Linked DNA regions of Ensifer sp. PDNC004. The protein of the gene in region 2 interacts with the protein of the main gene of each other region in a pairwise test. Links are inferred from orthologs where the notes say so. Each region holds a gene or a part of one and is shown on either strand. Other genes may lie near its edges.

What was found.
Region 1: the proteins of JVX98_RS23130 (region 2) and ccmE interact in binary tests that used the Escherichia coli proteins (3 or more experiments, as listed by UniProt). The link is inferred for Ensifer sp. PDNC004 from one-to-one orthologs.

What each region holds. Positions count from the first base shown.
Region 1 is NZ_CP070353.1:1,770,350-1,777,894, reverse strand. Bases 2,598-5,596 are described here. They hold ccmE (cytochrome c maturation protein CcmE), read left to right. Parts: upstream 2,598-3,870; coding sequence 3,871-4,323; downstream 4,324-5,596. Other genes in these bases: JVX98_RS16845 (heme lyase CcmF/NrfE family subunit), read left to right, coding at 4,320-5,596; ccmI (c-type cytochrome biogenesis protein CcmI), read left to right, coding at 2,738-3,874; JVX98_RS16860 (hypothetical protein), read left to right, coding at 2,598-2,608. Also shown: two-component system response regulator FeuP, read left to right, coding at 1-555; JVX98_RS16865 (HAMP domain-containing sensor histidine kinase), read left to right, coding at 545-1,930; more of JVX98_RS16860, read left to right, coding at 2,168-2,597; more of JVX98_RS16845, read left to right, coding at 5,597-6,308; JVX98_RS16840 (cytochrome c-type biogenesis protein), read left to right, coding at 6,305-6,760; JVX98_RS16835 (Do family serine endopeptidase), read left to right, coding at 7,087-7,545. UniProt on the Escherichia coli protein: Heme chaperone required for the biogenesis of c-type cytochromes. Transiently binds heme delivered by CcmC and transfers the heme to apo-cytochromes in a process facilitated by CcmF and CcmH.
Region 2 is NZ_CP070353.1:3,072,041-3,079,410, reverse strand. Bases 1,668-4,491 are described here. They hold JVX98_RS23130 (heme ABC transporter permease), read right to left. Parts: upstream 3,553-4,491; coding sequence 2,782-3,552; downstream 1,668-2,781. Other genes in these bases: ccmA (heme ABC exporter ATP-binding protein CcmA), read right to left, coding at 4,440-4,491; ccmB (heme exporter protein CcmB), read right to left, coding at 3,717-4,376; ccmD (heme exporter protein CcmD), read right to left, coding at 2,609-2,785; JVX98_RS23140 (DsbE family thiol:disulfide interchange protein), read right to left, coding at 2,004-2,612; JVX98_RS23145 (DUF2585 domain-containing protein), read left to right, coding at 1,668-1,845. Outside these bases: signal recognition particle-docking protein FtsY, read left to right, coding at 1-514; JVX98_RS23150 (septation protein A), read left to right, coding at 623-1,255; more of JVX98_RS23145, read left to right, coding at 1,261-1,667; more of ccmA, read right to left, coding at 4,492-5,090; aconitate hydratase AcnA, read left to right, coding at 5,361-7,370. UniProt on the Escherichia coli protein: Required for the export of heme to the periplasm for the biogenesis of c-type cytochromes.

The sequences.
Region 1 (7,545 bases), 1.3 Mb from region 2 along the record:
GGCGACGCCGAGCCCTATGATGCCGTGATCCTCGACATCGGCCTGCCGGAGATGGACGGCATCACCGTCCTTGAAAAATGGCGCGGCGACGGCAAGACCATGCCGGTTCTGATCCTGACGGCGCGTGACCGCTGGAGCGACAAGGTGGCCGGCATCGATGCCGGCGCCGACGACTATGTCGCCAAGCCCTTCCACGTCGAAGAAGTTCTCGCCCGCATCCGCGCGCTGATCCGGCGCGCTGCCGGCCATGCGAGCTCGGAGATCGTCTGCGGCCCGGTCCGCCTCGATACCAAGGGCTCCAAGGCAACGGTCGATGGCGTGGCATTGAAGCTGACGTCGCACGAGTTCCGGCTGCTCTCCTATCTCATGCACCACATGGGGCAGGTGGTTTCGCGCACGGAACTGGTCGAGCACATGTACGATCAGGATTTCGATCGCGATTCCAATACGATTGAAGTGTTCATCGGCCGGCTGCGCAAGAAGATCGGCAACGATCTGATCGAAACGGTGCGCGGTCTCGGATACCGTATGCAAGCGCCGGGCAATGGCAATTAGATCGCTCACCGCACGCGTTCTGGTGGTCTCCACCGTCTGGGCGGTGGTGGCGCTCGTCGTGATCGGCGTGGTGATCTCCGAGCTCTATCGCCAGGGCTCCGAGCGCGGCTTCAAGGACCTGCTGCGCGCCCAGCTCTTCAACGTCGTCAACTCGATTTCCGTCAACGAGAGGACGGTGCTGTCGGGGAGCCCGCAGCTTGGCGACCTCCGGTTCTCGCAGCCGCAGACCGGCTGGTACTGGATCGTCGATCCGATCGGCGAGTTCGACACGCCGCCTTTGATCTCGACCTCGCTCGGCAACGGCAAGCTGCCGATCGCCAGCGTCGACGAGGTGCCCTTCGATACCGGCTATGTCCGCTTCTACACCACCAAGGATCCCTTCGGGAACGAGGTCGAGGTCTCCGAGACCGAGGTCGTTCTCGACATCCAGGGCCACACGGCGCGCTTTCGCGTGGCGGGCAACCGCGATGTGCTCGAGGCCGACATCAACCGCTTCACCCGCAACCTGACGATCGCGCTCTCCATCTTCGGTCTTGGTGGGCTTGGCGTGAACGCGCTCACCATCCTCTTCGGTCTTAGGCCTCTCGATGAGGTCCGGCGCTCGATGGAAAAGATCCGCGCCGGCGAAAGCGAACGCTTGGATGGCGCATTCCCGCGCGAGATCCAGCCGCTCGCCAACGAGGTCAACGCCCTGATCGACAGCAACCGCCGCATCGTCGAGCGCGCCCGCATGCAGGTCGGCAATCTCGCCCATTCGCTGAAGACGCCGATCGCGGTGTTGCTGAACGAGGCGCGGGTGCTCGAGGCATCGCACGGCGAGCTGGTGCGCACCCAGGTCGATGCGATGCAGACCCAGGTTCAGTCCTATCTGAGCCGCGCCCGGATCGCGGCGCAGCGTGAGTCCGTGCTGGCGCGGACCGAAGCGCAGCCGGCGCTCGAACGCCTCGTGCGCGTCATGCGCAAGCTCAATCCGGAAAAGCAGGTTCATCTGTCTATCAACCCGCCGGGACTGGTTCTTGCCATGGAGCTGCAGGACGTCGAGGAGACCGTCGGCAACCTGCTCGAAAATGCCGCCCGCCACGCCCGAGCCGAGGTATGGCTGAACGTCAGGCCGGCGCCGAGCGAGGTTCATGCCAAGGAACCAGGACGGCAGTGGATCGTTCTCGATGTCGACGACGATGGGCCGGGGCTCAACCCCGACCAGATCGCCGTGGCGATGAAGCGCGGCAAGCGGCTCGACGAAAGCAAGCCGGGAACCGGGCTCGGTCTTTCGATCGTCAGCGAGATCGTTCGGGAGTACCAGGGCACCATCACCCTGTCGCGGCGGGACGAGGGAGGCTTGCGGGCGGAACTGGTTTTGCCGGCGGCCGTTTAGAGGGTGCGGGAGAAATACGTGGGTCTGGCGTCGCTCGCTTGCGAATCCATCGTGATTTAGGGGTCACACCCGTGCTTGAAAATGTCACACCCGCAGGGCCCGCCGTTGCCTCGGCACGCGGGGAATGCCAAAAGAAAATCAAGGACTAGTCGTCACCGTGCTCGAATGGAACGAGCTTAAGGATGCGACTTCGGATAGGATGATTGAGTGTCGCGGATCATGAGGAACCAGGCAGAAATGACACGGGCTATTGTCGTCGGCGGCAGGATCGTTGTGGTCGCTTCGGCCGTCGCACTGGCCGGATGCGGCACGACGGGCAGCAAGGGTGCGGCCGCCAGCCTCGGCTCGACGGCGACGCGCGGTGCCACCTCGACCAATTACATCGCGGCACTCCAGGGCGGGGTGATCGCGCGTCTTACCGATCTCGACATCGGAGCATCGGACCGCCAGCGGGCCCTGGAGGCGGAGTACCGCGCACTTGAAGCGGCCCCCGGTGGCCAGCCGGTGACCTGGGACGGGCGCGGCGTCAACGGTTCGGTCGTTGCAGCCGCTCCCTATCAGGTCGGGTCGCAGAACTGCCGCCAGTATAGCCACACGGTTACCGTCAAGGGCCAGCCGAAGACGGCGCGGGGCGCTGCCTGCCGCAACCCGGACGGCAGCTGGACGCCGCTGACCTGAGGCCTGGCGGGCCGGGTCTTCCGGATGCGCCCGGGCGGCTCGATCCGCCGTTGCGGCGAAACGCCTCAAATCTCCGTCATAAGGGGTTTTCGTGTTGGAATGGCATGGGGGCCATAGTATTGAGCTTCCATGTTGTTCTGGATCCTCGTCGCCACCCTGACGGCGGCTGTCGCTGCCGTGCTCATCCTGCCGCTGCTGCGGGCAGGGGAAGCCCCGTCGTCTCCCCACAGCCATGACATCGAAGTCTATCGCGACCAGCTCGAGGAGTTGAAGCGCGACCAGGACAGCGGTCTGATCGGCGGCGATGACGCCGAGCTTGCGCGCGCCGAAGTGGCGCGCCGGCTGCTGGCCGTTGGCGAGAGCGACAGCGAAGTGGCGCCGGCTGCTGCGCCGCGTCGCAGTGTCAGCCGTCTGGCCCAGGCCTTCGTGCTGCTCTGTCTTCCGGCCGTCGGGCTCTGTCTTTACTTGCTGACCGGCAGTCCGGGCCTTCCGGCGCAGCCGCTCGCCGCACGCCTGGCCGATCCCAATGGCGACATCAACATCCTGATTGCCAAGGCCGAGAACCACCTGGCGATAAACCCGAACGACGGCGCCGGCTGGGACCTGCTTGCGCCGATCTACATGCGCAACGGCCGCGTCGAAGATGCGGTCGATGCCTATGACCGGGCGATCCGCCTGCTCGGCCCGACGCCGGCACGTCTTGGCGGCTACGCCGAGGCAATGGTCGTGCAGTCCGACGGCGTCGTGACGAGCAAGGCGCAGGACGCGCTGAAGCAGGCGCTCGCGCTCGACCCCAATGACCCGCGCTCGGAATTCTATCTTGCCCTCGGCCTCAAGCAGGAAGGCAAGAACGCGGAAGCACTGACCGCCTTCAACCGGCTGGTCGCGACGTCGCCGGCCGACGCACCCTGGCTGCCGCTCGTCAAACAGCACGTGGCTGAATTGGGGGGCGCCACCAGCGCTGCAGCGCCGGGCAATCCGAGTGCCGATGATGTGGCTGCGGCCCAGAGCATGAGCGCCGGCGATCGCCAGGAAATGATCCGGGGTATGGTCGGCAGCCTCGAAAGCCGGCTGAAGGAAAATCCGGATAATCTCGAAGGCTGGGCGCGACTGATCCGCTCCCATGTTGTCCTTGATCAACGAGACAAGGCGCTGGCCGCGCTAAGGGAGGGCCTGAAAACCTTCCCGGCCGATGGCGACGGCGGCAAGCAGCTGCTGGCGCTGGCGCGTCAGCTCGGGATTGCCACCGACGGAGTAACGCAATGACGCGCAAACAAAAAAGACTGGCGATCATCGGCGGCGGTGTCGGCTTCCTGGTGCTTGCAGCCTTCCTCGTGATGTTCGCCTTCAGCCAGGCGATCGCCTATTTCTATGTGCCGAGCGACCTCGAAAAGGCCAACGTACCGCCGGGAACCCGCATCCGCCTCGGCGGCGTCGTCGAAGCCGGCTCCGTCAAGCGCGGCGACGGCAAGACGGTGACCTTCACCGTCACCGATACGCTGAGTGGCGTGCCGGTCACCTATACCGGTATCTTGCCCGACCTGTTCCGCGAGGGGCAGGGCGTGGTGACGGAGGGAACCTTCGTCGCGGGAAGCTCGGTCTTCGTGGCCGACTCGGTTCTCGCCAAGCATGACGAGACCTATATGCCCAAGGATGTCGCCGACCGTTTGAAGGCGCAGGGTGTCGAGCTCAGCGGGAAGGAAACCATCAAGTGATCATCGAGCTCGGACACTACGCTCTGGTTCTGGCGCTGGCGACTGCGGTCATTCAGGCGGCCCTACCGATCCTCGGCGCACGGCTGAACGATCGCGGCCTGATGGAGCTGGCCTCCAGTGCCGCCGTCGCCTGCTTTCTGCTCGTCGCTTTCGCCTTTACCGTCCTCACCTTCGCCTACGTGACCTCGGACTTCTCCGTCCGCAACGTCTGGGAAAACTCCCATTCGCTGAAGCCGCTGATCTACAAGATCTCGGGCGTCTGGGGGAACCATGAAGGCTCGATGCTGCTTTGGCTGTTGATCCTGACGTTCTTCTCGGCGCTGGTTGCCGCCTTCGGGCGCAACCTGCCTGAGACGCTGAAGGCAAACGTGCTTGCCGTCCAGGCCTGGATCGCGATGGCCTTCGCGCTCTTCATCTTGCTGACGTCCAATCCGTTCGCGCGGTTGATGCCGGCGCCGGGCGAGGGCAAGGACCTGAACCCGATCCTGCAGGATGTCGGTCTCGCCATCCATCCGCCGCTGCTCTATCTCGGTTACGTCGGTTTCTCCGTCTGCTTCTCCTTTGCCATCGCGGCCTTGATTGAGGGCCGGATCGACGCGGCCTGGGCGCGTTGGGTCCGGCCCTGGACGCTTGCCGCCTGGACCTTCCTCACCGCCGGCATTTCGATGGGCTCCTACTGGGCCTATTACGAGCTCGGCTGGGGCGGCTGGTGGTTCTGGGATCCGGTCGAAAACGCCTCCTTCATGCCCTGGCTTGCGGGAACCGCGCTTTTGCACTCCGCGCTGGTCATGGAAAAGCGCGAGGCGCTTAAGATCTGGACGGTGCTTCTCGCGATCATGACCTTCTCGCTGTCGCTGCTCGGCACCTTCCTCGTGCGTTCGGGTGTCCTGACCTCGGTTCACGCCTTTGCGACCGACCCGACCCGCGGCATCTTCATCCTCGCCATTCTCGTCTTCTTCATCGGCGGCGCGTTCACGCTCTTCGCCTTGCGCGCTTCGCATCTGAAGGCCGGCGGTATCTTCGCGCCGATCTCGCGCGAGGGCGCGCTGGTCTTCAACAACCTCATCCTGACGACGGCGACGGCGACGGTCCTGACCGGCACGCTCTATCCGTTGGTGCTCGAAGCACTGACCGGAGACAAGATCTCGGTCGGCCCGCCCTTCTTCAACATGACCTTCGGCCTCTTGATGCTGCCGCTGCTCTTTGCCGTGCCCTTCGGCCCGCTGCTTGCCTGGAAGCGCGGCGACTTTGCCGGCGTTTCGCAGAGGCTCTTCGCAGCGGTCGCCATCGGCCTGCTCTTCGGTGTCGCCTATTATTACTTCATGAACGGCGGGCCGGTTCTTGCACTCTTCGGCATTGCCCTTGGCGTCTACGTGATCGTCGGGTCGTTGACGGACCTGGCGCTGCGCTCCGGCCTCGGCAAGGTCGCAGGCAACGTCGCCTGGCGGCGCTTCTCTGGCCTGCCGCGTTCGGCTTTCGGCACGGCGCTTGCGCATATCGGCCTTGGCGTCACCCTGATCGGCATCGTCGCCGTCACGGCCTTCGAGACCGAAACCGTCGTGGAGATGAAGCCGGGCATGACGGTCGATGCCGGCGGCTACACCCTGCGCTTCGATGGTATGCGCAATGGCAGCGGCCCGAACTATTCCGAGGAGTCCGGCCACTTCACCATCAGCCGCGGCGGTGTTGCTATTGACGAGGTCTGGTCATCGAAGCGCCTCTACCAGGCGCGCCGCATGCCGACGACGGAAGCCGGCATCCGCACCTTCGGCTTGAGCCAGCTCTATGTCTCGCTCGGCGACCAGATCAGCGAAGGCGGTATCGTCGTGCGCATCTGGTGGAAGCCGATGATCCTATGCATCTGGGGTGGCACCCTGTTCATGATGGCGGGCGGCTTCGTCTCCCTGAGTGATCGCCGCCTGCGCGTCGGCGCACCTACCAAGGCCAAGCGACCGAAGACGGTGCCGGTGGGGGCTGCGGAATGAACCGCCTGCTCCTGGCACTCCTGCTTCTGTTCGCGCCTGTCGACTCGGCCTTTGCCGTCAACCCGGATGAGGTGCTTGCCGATCCCGCGCTCGAAGCGCGGGCGCGGGCGATCTCGGCGGAACTGCGCTGCATGGTCTGCCAGAACCAGTCGATCGACGATTCCAACGCCGAGCTTGCCAAGGACCTGCGGGTGCTCGTGCGTGAGCGGCTGGCCAACGGCGACAGCGACACGGCCGTCATCGATTACGTCGTGTCCCGCTATGGCGAATTCGTATTGCTGAAGCCGCGCTTCGAGACGAAGACGCTGATCCTTTGGGGCATGCCGGCGACCCTGCTCCTCGTCGGGGCGATTACGCTTGTTATCGCCTCTCGCCGTCGCGGCGCCCAGGTAAAAGGGACGCCGCTTTCCGAGGACGAGAAGGAAAAGCTGAAGAAGCTGCTTCAGCCTTAACGCGGCGCTCGCCAAACGCGCATCCGTTGCACCGGCCCCGCACTAATCTTTTGATATCGCTGGAGATCCCCTCCAGTGGCGGGCAATGCCGTTCGCGCCAACGCGCAATTCCCGGTAGGCACTTAGCCAAGCCCGAGCCAGCTCTTCACAACATTACCAAAAATTCATTTTCCGGACAGAACTCAGTAAGGTCCCATCCGTTACATCTTTGGTCATCGGCTGTTCCTCCAGTCAGCCAAAACGAATTCCGCCTTCCCTGAGGCGGTTTCGCAACCAGGTTTCGGTGCCGTCTTCGACGGCATCAAGGAAGAGAAAAGGCAAAACGGATGTTTACGACCAAATCCCTGCGTCCCTCCCTCAAGACCGTTCTGAAGACCTCGACCGTCGCCGGCCTTGCCGCCGTCATGCTGACCTCGGGTCTGCCGGCCAGCATCTCGCAATCCTTTGCCGATCCGGTGAAGGTAGAAGCGCCGTCGGTGCCGAGCTTCGCCAACGTCGTCGAGGCCGTTTCGCCGGCGGTCGTTTCGGTCCGCGTCCAGTCGCGTGCCAATCCGGTGTCGGAAGACGGAAGCGGTTTCGACTTCAATTTCAACGGTCGCGGTTTCGATGATCTGCCGGAAGACCATCCGCTGAAGCGTTTCTTCAAGGAATTCGGCCCGCGCGGCGACGACCGTGCCGACCGCGGCCCCGGCCGTCGTGGCCCGAATGGCGAAGGCCGCCTGCGTCCGACCGCTCAGGGCTCCGGCTTCTTCATCTCCGATGACGGTTACCTCGTCACCAACAAC
Region 2 (7,370 bases):
CGCCGGCGACACCTTCCGGGCCGCCGCGATCGAGCAGCTGAAGATCTGGGCCGAGCGCACCAACTCCGAAATCGTTTCCTCCAAACTCGGCGCCGACGCCGCTGGCCTCGCCTATGAAGCCTTCCAGCAGGCGCGCGAGAAGAAGTCCGACGTGCTGATCATCGACACGGCCGGCCGCCTGCAGAACAAGGCGGAGCTGATGGCCGAACTCGAAAAGATCGTGCGCGTGCTCGGCAAGCTCGATCCGGATGCGCCGCACACCGTGCTGCAGACGCTCGACGCCACCACCGGCCAGAACGCGCTGCAGCAGGTCGAGATCTTCCGCAACGTCGCCGGCGTCAGTGGACTGATCATGACCAAGCTGGACGGCACGGCGCGCGGCGGCATCCTCGTGGCCATCTCTGCCAAGCACAAGCTGCCGGTCTATTTCATCGGTGTCGGCGAAGGCATCGACGATCTCGAACCCTTCGAAGCCAAGGATTTTGCCGAGGCGATCGCCGGCGTTGCCGCCTGACGGGGCGATCGGGCCCGCGCGTAGTTGCGCCGGCCCGTTGCCTTGATATGGTTTTGCCGCAAAGCTGGTGTTATGAGCAGCAGGTACATGCAGAAACAGGACCCCCAGATGTCGTCGATCGAGGCTTCCAAGCCGCAGAAGGAAGTCAGCCCCTTGCTCAAGATGGTGCTGGAGCTTGGGCCGCTGATGGTCTTCTTCTTTGCCAACTCGCGCGGCGAATGGCTGGCCGGGCATTTTCCGGCGCTTGCCGAGCTCGGCGGTCCGATCTTCATCGCCACCGGCCTCTTCATGGCCGCGACCGCGATCGCGCTTGCCGTCTCCTGGGTGCTGACCCGCACCCTGCCGATGATGCCGCTGATTTCGGGCATCGTCGTCTTCGTCTTCGGCGCGCTGACGCTCTGGCTGCAGAACGACACCTTCATCAAGATGAAGCCGACGATCGTCAACACGCTGTTCGGCGCGATCCTGCTCGGCGGCCTGCTGTTCGGCAAGTCGCTGCTCGGCTACGTCTTCCACTCCGCCTTCAAGCTCGACGAGGCCGGCTGGCGCAAGCTGACGCTGCGCTGGGGCGTGTTCTTCCTGTTCCTGGCTGTGCTCAACGAAGTGGTCTGGCGCTCGTTCTCGACCGATTTCTGGGTCGCCTTCAAGGTCTGGGGCACGATGCCGATCACCATTCTGTTCACGCTCGCCCAGATGCCGCTGATCATGAAGCACTCGCTTGACCAGGAGAACGCCGAGTGAGCACGATGCTCGAGGAGAATGACAGCCGCAATCGGCACGCACTCCTCTGGCTCGCCGCCTGTCTTGCTGTTCTCGTCATCCAGATCATCACCCAGCATCTGATGGGTCGTCTCTGGATCTGCGAATGCGGCTACGTCAAACTGTTCGAGCCGGTCGCCAAATCCAGCGGCAACTCTCAGCACATCGCCGACTGGTACACGCCGTCGCACATCATCCACGGCTTCCTGTTCTACGGCCTCGGCCATCTGCTCCTGCGCGGCAGGCCGCTGACGGCAAAACTCTTCCTTGGGACCGTGATCGAATCCGCCTGGGAGATCGCCGAAAACACGCCGATGGTGATCAACCGCTACCGCTCGGCAACGATCTCGCTCGACTATTTCGGCGACAGCATCCTGAATTCGACGATGGATACGCTGGCCATGGCGGCCGGCTTCCTGTTTGCCGCCCGCATGCCGGTCTGGCTGACCGTGACGGTCGCCATCGTCTTCGAGCTCTTCACCGGCTGGCTGATCCGAGACAACCTCACGCTCAACGTGCTGATGCTCGTCTGGCCGTTGGATGCGGTCCGGGATTGGCAGGCAGGGATCTAGCCGAGTTCGCCCGGCGGCGTTGCGGCCCACATCCGCGCGGATGATTTGCCTCTCATTCCGCGCCCCGACCTTTTGCTTACAAGCGGGGAGAAGATGCCGGCAGGCGGATGAGGAACAATACCCTCACCGTCCGAATCAAGAGCCAATGCCGGGAGCGGTTACGAACCCGCAGTCGCCTTCTCGATCGCCGGCAGCAGACCGGTTTTCACGCTGTTTTCGTCGAACGGGCCGACGCGCTTGTAGAGGATCGTGCCGTCAGCGCCGACGAGATAGGACTCCGGAATACCGTAGACGCCCCAGTCGATCGCCGCCTTGCCGCGCGGATCGACGCCGATGGCTGAGAAGGGATTGCCGAGCTCACCGAGGAACCTGAGCGCGTTTTCGTTCTGGTCCTTGTAGTTGATGCCGACGACGGTCAGCCGCGGATCCTTCGACAGTTCCAGGATAAAGGGGTGCTCCTGCCGGCACGGCACACACCAGGAGGCCCAGACGTTGACGAGCGTCAGCTTGCCCTTGATCGCCTGATCGGTCAAAGCCGGCATCGGCTGGCCGTCACGGGTCGCGCCTTCGAGCACCGGCATGTCGAGCTTCGGGGCCTTGGTGCCGATCAGCGCCGAGGGGATTTCGCTCACGTCCTTGCCGGAGTTGAGCTGGCTCCAGAAGATCGCTGCAAGCCCGGCGAAGATGATCAGCGGCAACGCCGCCAGCACGAAGCGCATCGGCCCGGGCTTGCGCTCCTCTCCGCGCGGAGCGGGGATGTTTCTCATGGCGTTTCTCCCGGGCCCTGACCGGCCGAGCGTCGGCGAATGCCGGAAGCCTCGAGTTCAGCCAGTTCGCGACGGCGGGCGCGACCGTCGAGGACGACCCAGGCGATCAGCCCGAGCACCGTCAGCGTCGCAATCCCGTAGCTCGTAAAGACGTAGGCGGCGTGGCTCATCATTTCGTGCGGGCTCCCCGGCCGGCCGCACGCGCGGCAAGCCGCCTCAGCGCGATCACGCGCCGGCGCAGGATCTCGTTGCGCATGGCGGCGATGTGCAGCGTGAAGAACAGCAGCGTAAATGCGATCGCCATCACGATCAGCGGTCGCAGGAACTCCGGATCGATCGTCGGCCCGTCGAGCCGCATGACGCTCGCCGGCTGGTGCAGCGTGTTCCACCATTCGACCGAGAACTTGATGATCGGGATGTTGACGAAGCCGACCAGGACCAGAATGGCCGAAACCTTGGAGGACCGGGCGGGATCGTCGATCGCGCGGTTGAGCGCCATCAACCCGAGATACATGAGAAACAGCACGAAGACCGAGGTCAGCCGCGCGTCCCAGACCCACCAGGTGCCCCACATCGGCTTGCCCCAGAGCGAGCCGGTGACGAGCGCCAGGAAGGTGAAACAGGCACCGATCGGCGCTGCTGCGCGCGAGGAGACGTCGGCAAGCGGATGGCGCCAGACGAGCGTACCGAGGGCGGCGAGCGCCATCACCGAATAACACATCATCGACAGCCAGGCGGCCGGCACGTGCACATACATGATGCGCACCGTCTCGCCCTGCTGGTAGTCGCCTTCCGTCGTGAAGGAAAGCCAGAGGCCGGCAACGAAGAACAGCGCCGTCAGCCCGGCGAGCCAGGGCAGCAGACGGTCGGCCAGCGCCAGGAACCGCGTCGGGTTGGCGAGATCGCTGAATTTGCGGATGGCCAGGCTGTTTTCGCTCATGTTGGCTCTTTAACGCTTAAGGCGCCCGGCTGCAATTGATCCGCGTCAATCGCCCGATCACGATCGAGTTGGAGCGCGGACCATAAATGTGTTCGATCTGAACAGTTTAGCGCCAAATCCATGGGAACGCCGCAAACACTTTCGCCCGTTCTGGCGCGATTGCGTCAATCGGACGCGTGCCGAAGGGCGGCAGCGGCGGCGACCGGGCCGATGACGGCGAAGAACAGGGTGATCGCCGCAAGGATCATCAATGGCGGCAGGAACGGGGCCGGATCCTCGATCGCCGCATAGACGGCGCTGACACCGAAGATCAGCACCGGGATCGCCAGCGGCAGCACCAGGATCGATACCAGCAGCCCCCCACGCGGCAGCGACACGGCAACGGCAGCACCCACTGCACCGATGAAGGTGATCGCCGGCGTGCCGATCAGAAGCGTCAGCATGGTGGCGCCGATGGCGATCTCGCTCATGTTCATGAAGAGCCCGAGCAACGGCGAGGCGATCACCAGCGGCAGGCCGGTCGCCGCCCAATGGGCCGCGCATTTGACGAAGACGGTGGCAAGCAGCGGCGTTTCCTGCATCAGCATCAGGTCGAGCGAGCCGTCGTCGCGCTCGGCCTGGAACAGCCGGTCGAGTCCGAGCAGCGAGGCGAGCAGCGCCCCAATCCAGAGAATGGCGGGTCCGATGCGCGAAAGCAGGTTCAGGTCCGGACCGACGCCGAAGGGAATGACCGCCACCACCGTCATGAAAAAGAGCACGCCGATCATCGCCCCGCCGCCGGCGCGGATCGACAGCTTGAGATCGCGGAAGAAGAGCGCGATCATAGCGGCAGTGTCCGGCTGGGCACGGGCGCGTTTTCCGGCAATGGGCGTCCAGGCATCGCGTCCCTATGCATCATGCCAGTGGTCTCCCGCCAGATGCTCGAACCCCGTCATGTGCAGTTCCTTCGTGCGGTCGAGCCCGAGCGGCTGGTGGGTCGCCGCAATGACGATGCCGCCCTTGCCAAGATGCGCCTTCACCAGGTCGGCAAACAGCCGGTCGGCGCCGGCGTCAAGGGCTGCTGTCGGCTCGTCGAGGATCCAGATCGGCCGATAGGCAATGAGCAGCTTCGCCATCGCCATGCGCCGCTGCTGTCCGGCCGAGAGATAGCCGAAGGGCAGATGAGCGATATCCGGCAAGCCGACCGCTTCGACGGCCTCGGTGAGCGTCGCGCCCTTCCCTCCTGGTGAATCACCCATGAAGTCCCGCCAGAAGGAGAGATTTTCCGCGACGGTCAGTTCGCGCTTCATCGCGTTGCGGTGTCCGAGATAGTGGCTGATCTCGGATGGATGGGCTATTTCCGGGGGGGCATTCTCAAGTTTCAGATGCCCGCTTTCGGGCCTCAACAACCCCGCCAGAACCCGCAGCAAAGTCGACTTTCCCGACCCGTTCGGGCCTGTCACGACAAGGGCTTCGAAGGCGCCGAGAACAAAGGAAATATCGTTAAAAATCAGATCCTCACCGCGCTTCGCGCTCAACCCTTCAGCCATGAGGCGCATGAACTATCAGCTTCCCTTCACTCTCTTTGTCGCAGGGCAAAAAAAGTCCCCTTTCGACCTTCGTTGCTCTGGCACGTTTTGGAGAAATTATCTATAAGGCGGCCAACACGCCAGCGGTCGGCGTGAATTTCATCCTAGCGCCGAACATGGAATGATTTTCCACGTACGGACAGCGGAAATGGCCGCACCCGCATCCCAATTCGCGCTTCACAGGCGCTCGGGCGTTCGTACGTCAGTTTTTGGCGATCAGACGGAACGGGGTATTATCCAGTGTCCAAGTCCCTAGATAGCTTCAATTGTCGCTCCACGCTCACCGTCAACGGTGTGGACTACGTCTATTACAGCCTGCCCAAGGCTGAGGCGAACGGTCTCGCCGGCGTATCCAAGCTTCCCTACTCGATGAAGGTTCTGCTCGAGAACCTGCTGCGCAACGAAGATGGCCGCTCCGTCACCAAGAAGGACATCGAGAACATTGCCGCCTGGCTCAACGACAAGGGCACGGCTGAAAACGAGATCGCCTACCGTCCGGCCCGCGTGCTGATGCAGGACTTCACCGGCGTTCCGGCCGTCGTCGACCTCGCCGCGATGCGCGACGCCATGGTCTCGCTCGGCGGCGACCCGGAGAAGATCAACCCGCTCGTTCCCGTCGACCTCGTCATCGACCACTCGGTCATCGTCGACGAATTCGGCACGCCGAACGCCTTTGCCCGCAACGTCGAACTCGAATACGAGCGCAACGGCGAGCGCTACCGCTTCCTGAAGTGGGGCCAGCAGGCATTCAAGAACTTCCGCGTCGTGCCTCCGGGCACCGGCATCTGTCACCAGGTCAATCTGGAGTATCTGGGCCAGACCGTCTGGACCCGTGAAGAAGATGGCGAGATCACCGCCTACCCGGATACCTGCGTCGGCACCGACAGCCACACCACCATGATCAACGGTCTCGGCGTTCTCGGCTGGGGCGTCGGCGGTATCGAGGCGGAAGCCGCGATGCTCGGCCAGCCGGTCTCCATGCTTCTGCCCGAGGTCATCGGCTTCAAGCTGACCGGCAAGCTCAAGGAAGGCGTTACCGCGACCGACCTCGTGCTCATGGTCGTCCAGATGCTGCGCAAGAAGGGCGTTGTCTCGAAGTTCGTCGAATTCTTCGGCCCGGGCCTCGACAACATGACGCTCGCCGACCGCGCCACCATCGGCAACATGGGCCCGGAATACGGCGCGACCTGCGGCTTCTTCCCGGTCGACAGCGAAACCATCAACTACCTCACCATGTCCGGCCGCGAAGAGAGCCGCATCGCTCTCGTCGAAGCCTATTCCAAGGCGCAGGGCATGTGGCGCGACGGTGACGGTTCCGAGCTCGTCTTCACCGACACGCTCGAACTCGACCTCGGCGACGTCGTTCCGGCCATGGCTGGTCCTAAGCGTCCGGAAGGCCGCATCCCGCTCGAAAACATCGCCTCGGGCTTCGCCACCGCACTTGAAGGCGACTACAAGAAGCCGGGCCAGCTTTCGAACCGCTACGCCGTCGAAGGCACCGATTTCGATCTCGGCCATGGCGACGTTGCCATCGCTGCGATCACGTCGTGCACCAACACCTCCAACCCGTCGGTCCTGATCGCTGCCGGCCTTCTCGCCCGCAACGCGGTCGCCAAGGGCCTGAAGTCCAAGCCGTGGGTCAAAACCTCGCTCGCACCGGGATCGCAGGTCGTCGGCGAATACCTCGCCAAGTCTGGCCTGCAGAAGGACCTCGACGCGCTCGGCTTCAACCTCGTCGGCTTCGGCTGCACGACCTGCATCGGCAACTCCGGCCCGCTGCCGGCGCCGATCTCGAAGACGATCAACGACAAGGGCCTGATCGCCGCCGGCGTTCTCTCGGGCAACCGTAACTTCGAAGGCCGTATCTCGCCGGACGTCCAGGCGAACTACCTCGCCTCGCCGCCGCTCGTCGTCGCCTACGCGCTTGCAGGTTCCGTCCAGAAGGACCTGACCAGCGAGCCGCTCGGCGAAGACAAGGACGGCAAGCCGGTCTTCCTCAAGGACATCTGGCCGACCTCCAAGGAAATCCAGGAGTTCATCTTCAAGTACGTCACCCGCGAACTCTACGCGACCAAGTACGCCGACGTGTTCAAGGGCGACGAAAACTGGCAGGCCGTTCAGGTTCCTCCGGGCCAGACCTACGCCTGGGACGATGGTTCGACCTACGTCCAGAACCCGCCCTACTTCGTCGGCATGGGCAAGTCCGGTTCGGGCATCTCCGACATCAAGGGCGCCCGCGTGCTTGGTCTC